DNA from 4 places in the Nocardioides sp. Z35_8 genome. Region 4 is predicted to be linked to each of the others. Evidence: predicted binding sites of a transcription regulator. Region 4 holds the regulator's gene; each other region holds the start of a gene.

Region 1 (2,195 bases), on a different contig from region 4:
ACGTGCGGATCGGGGCCGGGTGGCCGAGCGGGGAGACGCCGCCGATCACCTGGTCGGTGTGGAGCCGGACGAAGTCGGGGTCGGCCCGCCGGAGGCGCGCGACACCGATGCGCTCGGCCACCGCGGCGGTGTCGACCCGGTGTGCGCCCGAGGTGAGGACGAGGACCGGCTCGCCGTCGGCGTCGAAGAGCAGGCTGTTGGCGATCGCGCCGACCTCGCAGCCGAGTGCCGCCGCGGCGAGAGCCGCGGTGTGGGCGCTGTCGGGCAGGATGACCACGTCACCGGTGCCGCCGCGCCGGTGGAGGTCATCTCGGAACGAGGTGATCGATGCGTGCTCCGTCGACATGGCGCGAGCCTAGCGACCCGACGACGAGCCCCAGGGGAGATCCGATGGCGCGCGACCTGCCGCGATCCGTGGTCAACAGCCTGCGCGTGCTCGTGCTGATCGTCGCCACGGCGGGCCTGATCACGCTCCTGATCCGGCTGATGCGCGACGACGTGATCCTCGGATGGGCCGAGGGCAACCCGTCGGCGCAGGGGCTCCTGGCCCAGGGTGGCATCGAGCTGCTCCGCGAGAGCCCGATCGTGCCGGGCTTCGTCGCCCTGTCGATCGTCGCGTTCGTCGGCTTCGCCGCCCTCGTCCTCGTGCTCGGGTCCCTCTTCGTCGGCGGCCACGGCTGGACCCGGCCCGTGCTCACGGGCACCGCGGGCATCGGCGTCCTGGTCGGGGTGGTCTGTCTCGACGCCCGCCTCCCGGCGGTGTTCGTCGTGCTCTCGGCGCTGGTGATCGTCGAGGGCCTGGTGCTGTCGTTCTTCCTGTGGCGCCGCGAGACGACCGCCTTCCTGCGCGGCGACTGAGCGGGGCGGCCCGCCCCGGCCCGCCCCGGCCCATTCCTCGCCCGGCCCATCCCTCGCCCGGCCTTGACGGGCTGTCGGTGGCAGGTAGTACCGTGGCGGTGTTCGAACATCTGTTCGATGCGACCCGGGTGGGCGTGACCTCGACCCCCACCTCCACCCGGGTCGGCCCGGGGTCGACCGAGGTGCGGAGGAGGCACGATGAGTCAGGACCACGACCCTGTCGAGGTGCGGAGCGGGGTGACGGACGACTCCCGCGGCTCGCCGGTCGCCCGGACCGAGGAGCGGGCATGAGTGCCGCCGCTGCGAGCGCCCGCCGCCACCCACTGGCGCAGCCGGGCCCGCACCTGCTGCCGGCCACCGCCCACTCCTACCTCCAGCGCTCCGCCACGTCGCTGCGCGACGCGATCACGGCTCGCGACGTGCCCACGCGCTACGCCTGCGCCCACGTCGCGGCCCTCTGCGCGGCGGCCGCACTGCTTGCCGCCCGCGCCCGGCCCGCGCCGCGGGGGCGCCGGCAGAAGAACGCCTGGGTGCTGCTGGCCGAGGTCGCCCCCGAGCTCTCCGAGTGGGCGACCTTCTTCGCCGCGGGTGCGGCCAAGCGGGCCGCCGCCGAGGCGGGCTCGACCCGTGCCGTGAGCGAGCGGGAGGCCGACGACCTGGTGCGCGACGCCGACCGCTTCCTGGCCGTGGTCGAGCAGACGCTCGGCCTGGTCCCGCACGCGAGCGTCGCCTGAGGCGGGGAGAGAGGTGACCTCCGACTCGCGCGTCCTCCCGTCCGGACGATCCGGGCGCGCCCGCGTGCGCCCGCGGGGCTCGGTCGACGAGCCACTAGGGTGGCGCCCATGGCCCAGCCGTCCGCCAGCCCGTCCGCCAGTGAGCGCCGCCAGTCCGTCCGCAGCGGCGTGGCCTGGGACGGCGTACGCCGGCTCCTGGAGCACCGTGGTGACGCGGAGGGTCGGCCCGCCCGCATCGTCGACGTCGGCGGCGGCACCGGCGGCTTCGCCGTGCCCCTGGCCGAGCTCGGCCACGCCGTCCGGGTCATCGACCCCAGCCCCGACGCGCTGGCCGCGCTCGACCGACGCGCCCGCGAGCGTGGGGTGGCCGACCGCGTCACCGGGCAGCAGGGCGACCTGTCCGACCTGCCGCACCTCGTCGACGAGGCCGACCTCGCCGACCTCGTCCTGTGCCACGGCGTGCTGGAGATGGTCGACGACGCCGCCGCGTCGGTGGCCTCGATCGCCGGGGTGCTGCGCCCCGGCGGGCACCTCAGCCTCCTGGTGGCGCAGCGTCACGCCGCCGTGGTGGCGCGCGCCATGGCCGGGCACTTCCAGGCCGCC
Region 2 (2,195 bases), 1.9 Mb from region 4:
ATCAGGAGGGCGCGCTGCTGGGCGGGGCTGAACAGGCGGCGGGTGCGGCCGAGGTCGAGGACCTCCGAGGGGCCGCCGAGGACGGCGGGCACGATCCTCGCGCTGCACGCGAGCCGGCGGGCCTCGGCGGCCGTGATCATGTCCCCGGACCCCGCCGGGCCGTCGGAATCTCCGGGCACGGTCGGGGCGATGAGCCCGGCGGTGGCGAGGTCGGCACGCAGTGAGTCGAGACCGATCGTGACGACGAGGGTGGTGGCGTCGCCGCCGTGGACCGGGAGGCGGCGCGGGTCGACGGCCTCGAGGAGCCGGCAGAACGCCTCGCCGAGCTTGCGCGGGTGCGGGAGCCGACCGAGCGCGTCACCAGCGGCAGGGGCGGTCGTGCCGTCGTCGCGGCGGGGGTTGGTGTACGCCGTGAGGTAGGTGACGAACCGGTGCGCGACGGCGTCGGGGACGAGCGAGGTGATCCGGGTGGTGCCGTGACCGAGCCGGCGCACGGTGGTGCGGGTCTTGCGGTGCGCCTCGGCCTCGAGCTCGGCCAGCCGCCGGGCCTCGGCGTCGTCGACGAGCTCGGGGGCGACGGTGGCGAGGATGTGTCGGCCGACCTTCGCGAGCCGCTGCGGGTCCAGGGTCGCGGCGTGGCGGACCAGGGCGCCCTCGGCAGCGGCGAGGACGTCGCCGGGGACGGTGTCGGGCAGGTTGTCCAGCGCCCGCACGATGACGCGGGCCTGGGCGAGGTTGGCCGACCCCTCCCGCAGCGCGGCACCGACCACCGGCCAGCGCCGGTCGACCGCCGACGCGAGGCGCAGGTCGGCGCGGGCGTCCTCGGGACGCGACAGCGTGGCCCACGCGAGCCAGCCGGCGGCGTCGCGGGCGGCCGCACCCGCGGCCACGTCACCGGCGTCGGCCAGCACCCGCAACCTCAGCTCCGCCAGCCGGGTCTCGAGCCGGATCAGCTCGCCCAACGCGGCGGCCTTGTCGGACGTCGACATGAACGTCGGGTTGGTGTCCGCGACGCTCTTGAGCGTCTCGTCGATGACGCCCGCGGCAGCGAGGATCGGGTGGGTCACAGGTGGTCCCCTTCCCGTCGGCGTCGTGCGAGCGTAGCTCGATCCTACCGCCCTTCTGGCGTTATTCGAATACATGTTCGATCAAGGAATCCGCAAGAGATGCCCCCATCCCAGGGACCTTGCGCGCGCCGGTCGCTCGGAGGACGGCCGGCAGCGGCCAGCGCGGTGACGGTGCCGACCTGGCGCGCCGCACGTCGTCGTACGGGCATGGCGCTCCCGATCAGGGGTAGGTTCGCGCGCATGGACATGCTGCGCGGGCCCCAGATCGCCGGGGCGGAGCTGACCGACTGGCGCAAGCTCGCCCAGGGACTGCACGCGCGCTACCTGACCGACGACTTCGGCGCCGCCGTCCGGTTCGTGACCACGATCGGTGAGGCGGGCGACGCGATCGGCCACCACCCGAGGGTGAGCATCGGCACCGGGAACGTCGACCTCGAGCTGGTCACGGGCGACGCGATCTACCGCGACGACGAGGGCACCGAGCACGTCGTCGAGTGGGTGACCCAGCAGGACATCGACCTCGCCCGCCGGATCACCGACATCGCCGCCGACCACGGGCTGACTGCCGACCCGGCGTCCGTCAGCGAGGTCGAGCTCGGCCTCGACACCTCGCGCTCGGCGACGGTCGCGCCTGTGTGGGCCGCGCTCCTCACGGGAGATGCCGACTCACAGGGCAGGGGCTCGCCCGGCGACGAGGTCCGCGACGCCACCGGACGCGTGCCCAACCTGTGGTTCGACGACAGCGCCGACGAGGGCGCGTCCCACCAGCGGCTCCACGTCGAGGTGTACGTGCCGCTCGAGGTGGTCGAGGAGCGGATCGCCGCCGCCGTCGCCGCGGGCGGGACGGTCGTCGACGACACCCAGTCGCCCGGGCTCACCGTCCTCGCCGACCCCGACGGCAACACCGGCGTCGTCTGCGCCGACGTGTCCGCGGCCGGCAGGGGCTGACGCAGTCGATCGCCCGTCGTCTCGCCTGAGCCCGTCCAGGAGCCGGGTCAGGACAGTCCCACCTCCCTGAGCTGGCGGCGGCGAGAGCCGATGTCCAGCTTGCGGAAGATGTGGCGCAGGTGGGCGTCGATCGTGCGCGGGCTGAGGAACGGCTGCGAGGCCGCCTCCCGCGAGGTCGCC
Region 3 (2,195 bases), on a different contig from region 4:
CGGCAGGCCCTCGCCGCCGAGGACCACCGGAAGGATCCTGGCGCTGCACGCCAGGCGGCGCGCCTCGGCGGCGGTGATCCGGTCCCCCGTGAGCTCGTCGCCCGGCACCAGCCCCGAGCCGAGCAGGTCCGCCGTGGCGAGCTCGGCCCTGAGCGACTCCAACGAGATGGTGACGACCACGGTGGTCGCGTCGCCGCCGTGGACCGGCAGCCGACCGGCGTCGAGGGTCTCGAGGAGCTGGATCCACGCCTCGCCCATCCGGCGCGGGTGGGGAAGCCGCTCGGCGACGTCGCCCCCGGCGGGACCAGCCAGTCGCGGGTTGGTCAAGGCCTCCAGGTAGGTCACCCACCGTGTCGCCGCGGCGTCGGGGAGCCGGCCGGAGATGCGGGTCGTGCCGTCGCCGAGCCGACGCATCGTCAGCCGGGTGTGCTCGCGGGCGTGGGCCTCGAGGTCGGCGAGCCGAGCGGCTTCGGCTCGCTCGGCGACCTCGGGCGCGACGACGTCGAGGATGCGGCGCCCGATGCGACCGAGCTCCTTGGGACCGAACTCCCCCGCCCGGTCGACGAGGTGCGCCTCGGCCAGCGACACGGTCTCGGCGGCGACGGCACCGGGCAGCGCGGTGAGCGCACGATCGATCACCCGCGCCTGCGCCAGGCTCGCGGCGCCCTCCCGCATGGCGGCCGCGAGGACCGGCCGGTGGCGGTCCAACGACTCGGCCAGGCGCAGGTCGGACCGCGCGTCCGCGAACGACGTGCGGGTCTGCTGCGCCAGCCAGCCGGCGGCGTCCCGGGCCGCGGTGTCGGCAGCGAGGTCGCCGGCCTCGGCGAGGATCCGCAACCGCAGCTCGGCCAGCTGTCCCTCGGCCCGACCCAGCTCACCCAACGCGCTCGCCTTCTCGGCGGTGGTCATGAACGTCGGGTTGGCCCCGGACACCGACTTGAGGCGCGCGCGGACGTCGCAGGCGGCGGCGATGATCGGGTGCACCACCACGGACCTCCTCCACGTCGACGACGAGCCGATCGCGCACGCGCGCGATCGATCGATGGTCGTCGCTCCTGGAGGCCCGGGTCCCCGGACTATCACGTCACCCTCGCAACTCGCTCCACTCAGCCATGGCCCGGGCGACGCCCTGGAGCCATGGACCTATGGTGCGTCCGATCAGACTACCCGCTCTTGCGCATATTCGCAAGCGTGTTCGATCGCGGACGAGCGGCGCGGAGCCCACCGTCGCGGGGACGGACGCCGCAGCGCCGCACCCGCCCGGGCGTCTCCCCCTCCGCAGGGAGCAGCTGCTGCTCGTACCGCCCGCGGGGCGGCCCGCCCCGACCTGAGGTCCCCGCTCGCCGCCCGAGGCAGACACTCGCGCGGGGTGCGCCTATCGTCGCAGGGTGACGGCACGGGTGGCAGAGGTGATGCTGCGGTCCCCGATCGTCCTGGACGGGGAGGCGACGGTGGCCGACGTACAGGAGGTCCTCGCCAGCCCCCACGTCCACATGGTGCTGCTCACCGGCACGGGCCGGGTCGGCGAGCAGCTGCTCGGCACGCTCGTGCGCCGGGACCTCGCCGCCGCCGGGTCCGGGGAGCAGCCCGCGCTCGCGCATGCCGTGCTCGAGGGGCGCACCATCGGCGCCGACCTGCCCGCGGAGCAGGTACGCCGGGCGATGCGCGCCGTGGGCGAGCGGCGCGTCGCCGTGGTCGACCGCCAGGGGCTGCTGGTCGGGCTGCTCTGCCTCAAGCGCCACGGAGGTGGCTTCTGCACCGACGCCGGCGTCGCCTCGCGGCGCGCCGAGCGCACCGACGGCCCCGGCGCTCAGGCCAGCAGGACGTAGGAGCCCAGGGCCACCAGCCACGACACGAACGACCCCAGCAGGAAGTACTCGGTGAGCTGGTGGATCCGGTCCTGGTCGCGCCGCGACGAGAGCTCGGGGAAGCGCAGCAGCCCCTTGGCGGCGACGACCACGCTGGCCGCCGTCACCTGCCCGCCGAGGGCGAGGGCGAGGATGAAGACGCGCTCGAGCGGACCCAGCAGACGCCCGCCCTTGAGCCGGGTGGGCGGCATCGCGCCGTCGGCCCGCGGGTTGATGGTGCCGGTCGCCTTGAGCACCAGCCGGACCAGCACGTTGCCGGTGGAGAGCTGGATCGCGAACGCGCCGAGAAGCAGCAGGAACCGGTCGGGACCGACGCCGTCGAGATCG
Region 4 (2,195 bases):
CCTTCGTGGCCGCGTACACGCTGTATCCCGGCACCGGGCCGAGGCCCGCGAGCGAGGCCACGTTGACGACGTCGCCACCCGCTGGGCCGAACGCCGCGAGCGCCGCGCGGGTGCCCCACATCGTGCCGAGCAGGTTGACCTCGACCAAGCGGCGCACCTGCTCCTCCGCCAGCTCGGCGAGCGTGCCGTCGTCGCCGACGCCGGCGTTGTTGAACCACGCGGTCAGCTCGCCGTGGCGAGCCGCCTCCTCCGCCACGAGCCGGTGCGACGCAGGGTCGCGTACGTCCTGGGCCAGGCCGGCGACCGCGCCGATCTCGTCGGCGGTGGCGGTCGCCGCGGCGCCGTCGAGGTCGCCGATCAGGACCCGGTGGCCGCGGGCGATCATCAGCTCGGCGATGCCGCGACCGATCCCACGCGCACCACCCGTCACGACGCTCACGGTGGGGGTCCCGGTCGAGGAGCGTGCCGAGGAGGGTCGCGAGGAGCGTGTCGTCATGGCGGGACCCTAGCGACACGCGGCTTCGAACAGGTGTTTGATCCTGACCTGCCGGGCGGTCTACGGTGGGCGCACCAGCTCCTCCCTGACCAGCCGTGGACGGAGGGGGCAACCGCACTGGAGGACGCATGGCCAAGCAGGACGACAAGAACGTCATCGAGATGCCCGACGGACCCCCGGACGCCACCGGCCTGACCCCGCGCCAGCAGCGGGTGCTCGCCACGATCAAGGACTCCATCGAGACCAAGGGCTACCCGCCGTCGATGCGCGAGATCGGCCAGGCCGTCGGCCTCACGTCGTCCTCGAGCGTCGCCCACCAGCTGCGCGTGCTCGAGGGCAAGGGCTTCCTCAAGCGCGACCCCAACCGTCCCCGCGCCCTCGAGGTGTTCCTCCCCGAGGTGATGGCCGCCCGTCGCAGCATGTCGAGCGGCGAGGAGACCTCGATCGACGAGACCGGCATCGGCGACGCGATGCCGACGGCGATCAACATCCCGGTCGTCGGCCGCATCGCCGCCGGTGGCCCGATCCTCGCCGAGGAGCAGGTCACCGACGTCTTCCCGCTGCCCAAGCAGCTCGTCGGCGACGGCACCCTCTTCCTCCTCGAGGTCTCCGGCGACTCGATGGTCGACGCGGCGATCTGCAACGGCGACTACGTCGTGATCCGCCAGGAGCAGACCGCCACCAACGGCCAGATCGTCGCCGCGCTGATCGACGGCGAGGCGACCGTCAAGACGTTCCAGCGCAAGGACGGCCACGTGTGGCTGCTCCCCCACAACGACGCCTACGACCCGATCCCCGGCGACGACGCGACGATCCTCGGCGTGGTGACGGCGGTCCTGCGCAGCCTCTGACCTACCGCGCGGAGCCGGACGCGGCGGCGACCAGCGCCGCCGTCAGCTCCTGCACGCCGGGCCGCGGACGACGCTCGCGGCTCAGCGCGTAGACGGTGCGGGTCGGTGGCGCGACCAGACGGCGTACGGCGACGCCCGCCGGCAGGCCCGGCACCAGCATCGCCGGCACGAGGGCGACGGCGAGCCCGGCCGCGACGAGTGCCACCTTGCCGAGCAGGTCGCCCGCCACCAGCTCGACCCTGGGCTCGAACCCGACCCGGCCCGCGGCCCGCTCGAGCAGGCTGCCCGAGCCGGGGTGGTCCTCGGCCCAGATCTCGTCGGCGAACGACGTGAGCCGCACGCGCCGGCGGCCGGCGGCCAGGGCGTGCCCCGCGGCCAGGACGACGCACATCTCGTCCTCGAGCAGTCTCGTACGTCGCACCTCGGGGTCCGTGGGCAGGCCGGGTGGATAGTCGGTGACCACCGCGACGTCCACGTCGCCCGTGCGCACCCGCTCGTGCAGCCGGGCCGAGCCGTCCGAGCGCAGCGCCACCCGCGGACCCTCGGCCGGGAGCGACCGCAGCGTGCGGGGCACGAGGTCCACGGAGGCGGAGGGCACGGCGCCGAGGGTGAGCGGCACCGCGTCGCCAGCGCGGGCGCGACGTACGGCGTCCCTCGCCCGGGCCGCCTCACCCACCAGCAGGCGCGCGTGCGGCAGCAGCGCTTGCCCTGCGGCCGTCGGCCGGACCCCGCGCGGCAGGCGCTCGAGCAGGGCCTCGCCGAGGTCGTGCTCCAGGCTCGCCACCTGGCGCGAGATCGCCGACTGGGTGTAGCCGAGCTCGTCGGCCGCGGCCGTGAAGGAGCCGGCC

The links. The regulator LexA, encoded in region 4, represses DNA repair genes until DNA is damaged. The targets are predictions, from matches to a motif close to TCGAACANNTGTTCGA.
Region 1: AC54T2_RS17865 (SAV_6107 family HEPN domain-containing protein) is a predicted target of LexA. The motif match lies at 961-976, and genes of this name have one in related genera.
Region 2: AC54T2_RS10540 (HNH endonuclease signature motif containing protein) is a predicted target of LexA. The motif match lies at 1,133-1,148, and genes of this name have one in related genera.
Region 3: AC54T2_RS16185 (HNH endonuclease signature motif containing protein) is a predicted target of LexA. The motif match lies at 1,184-1,199, and genes of this name have one in related genera.

Annotation. Positions count from the first base shown of each region.
Region 1 is NZ_JCAQIE010000004.1:284,655-286,849, reverse strand. Features, by position in the region: gene AC54T2_RS17875 (YbaK/EbsC family protein) at 1-346, opposite strand, end outside; gene AC54T2_RS17870 (hypothetical protein) at 391-858, shown strand; gene AC54T2_RS17865 (SAV_6107 family HEPN domain-containing protein) at 1,146-1,592, shown strand; gene AC54T2_RS17860 (class I SAM-dependent methyltransferase) at 1,701-2,195, shown strand, end outside.
Region 2 is NZ_JCAQIE010000001.1:2,185,469-2,187,663, reverse strand. Features, by position in the region: gene AC54T2_RS10540 (HNH endonuclease signature motif containing protein) at 1-1,067, opposite strand, end outside; gene AC54T2_RS10535 (VOC family protein) at 1,308-2,015, shown strand; gene AC54T2_RS10530 (LuxR C-terminal-related transcriptional regulator) at 2,063-2,195, opposite strand, start outside.
Region 3 is NZ_JCAQIE010000003.1:375,427-377,621, forward strand. Features, by position in the region: gene AC54T2_RS16185 (HNH endonuclease signature motif containing protein) at 1-987, opposite strand, end outside; gene AC54T2_RS16190 (CBS domain-containing protein) at 1,389-1,829, shown strand; gene AC54T2_RS16195 (hypothetical protein) at 1,811-2,195, opposite strand, start outside.
Region 4 is NZ_JCAQIE010000001.1:259,712-261,906, forward strand. Features, by position in the region: gene AC54T2_RS01230 (SDR family oxidoreductase) at 1-496, opposite strand, end outside; gene lexA (transcriptional repressor LexA) at 625-1,347, shown strand; gene AC54T2_RS01240 (LysR family transcriptional regulator) at 1,349-2,195, opposite strand, start outside.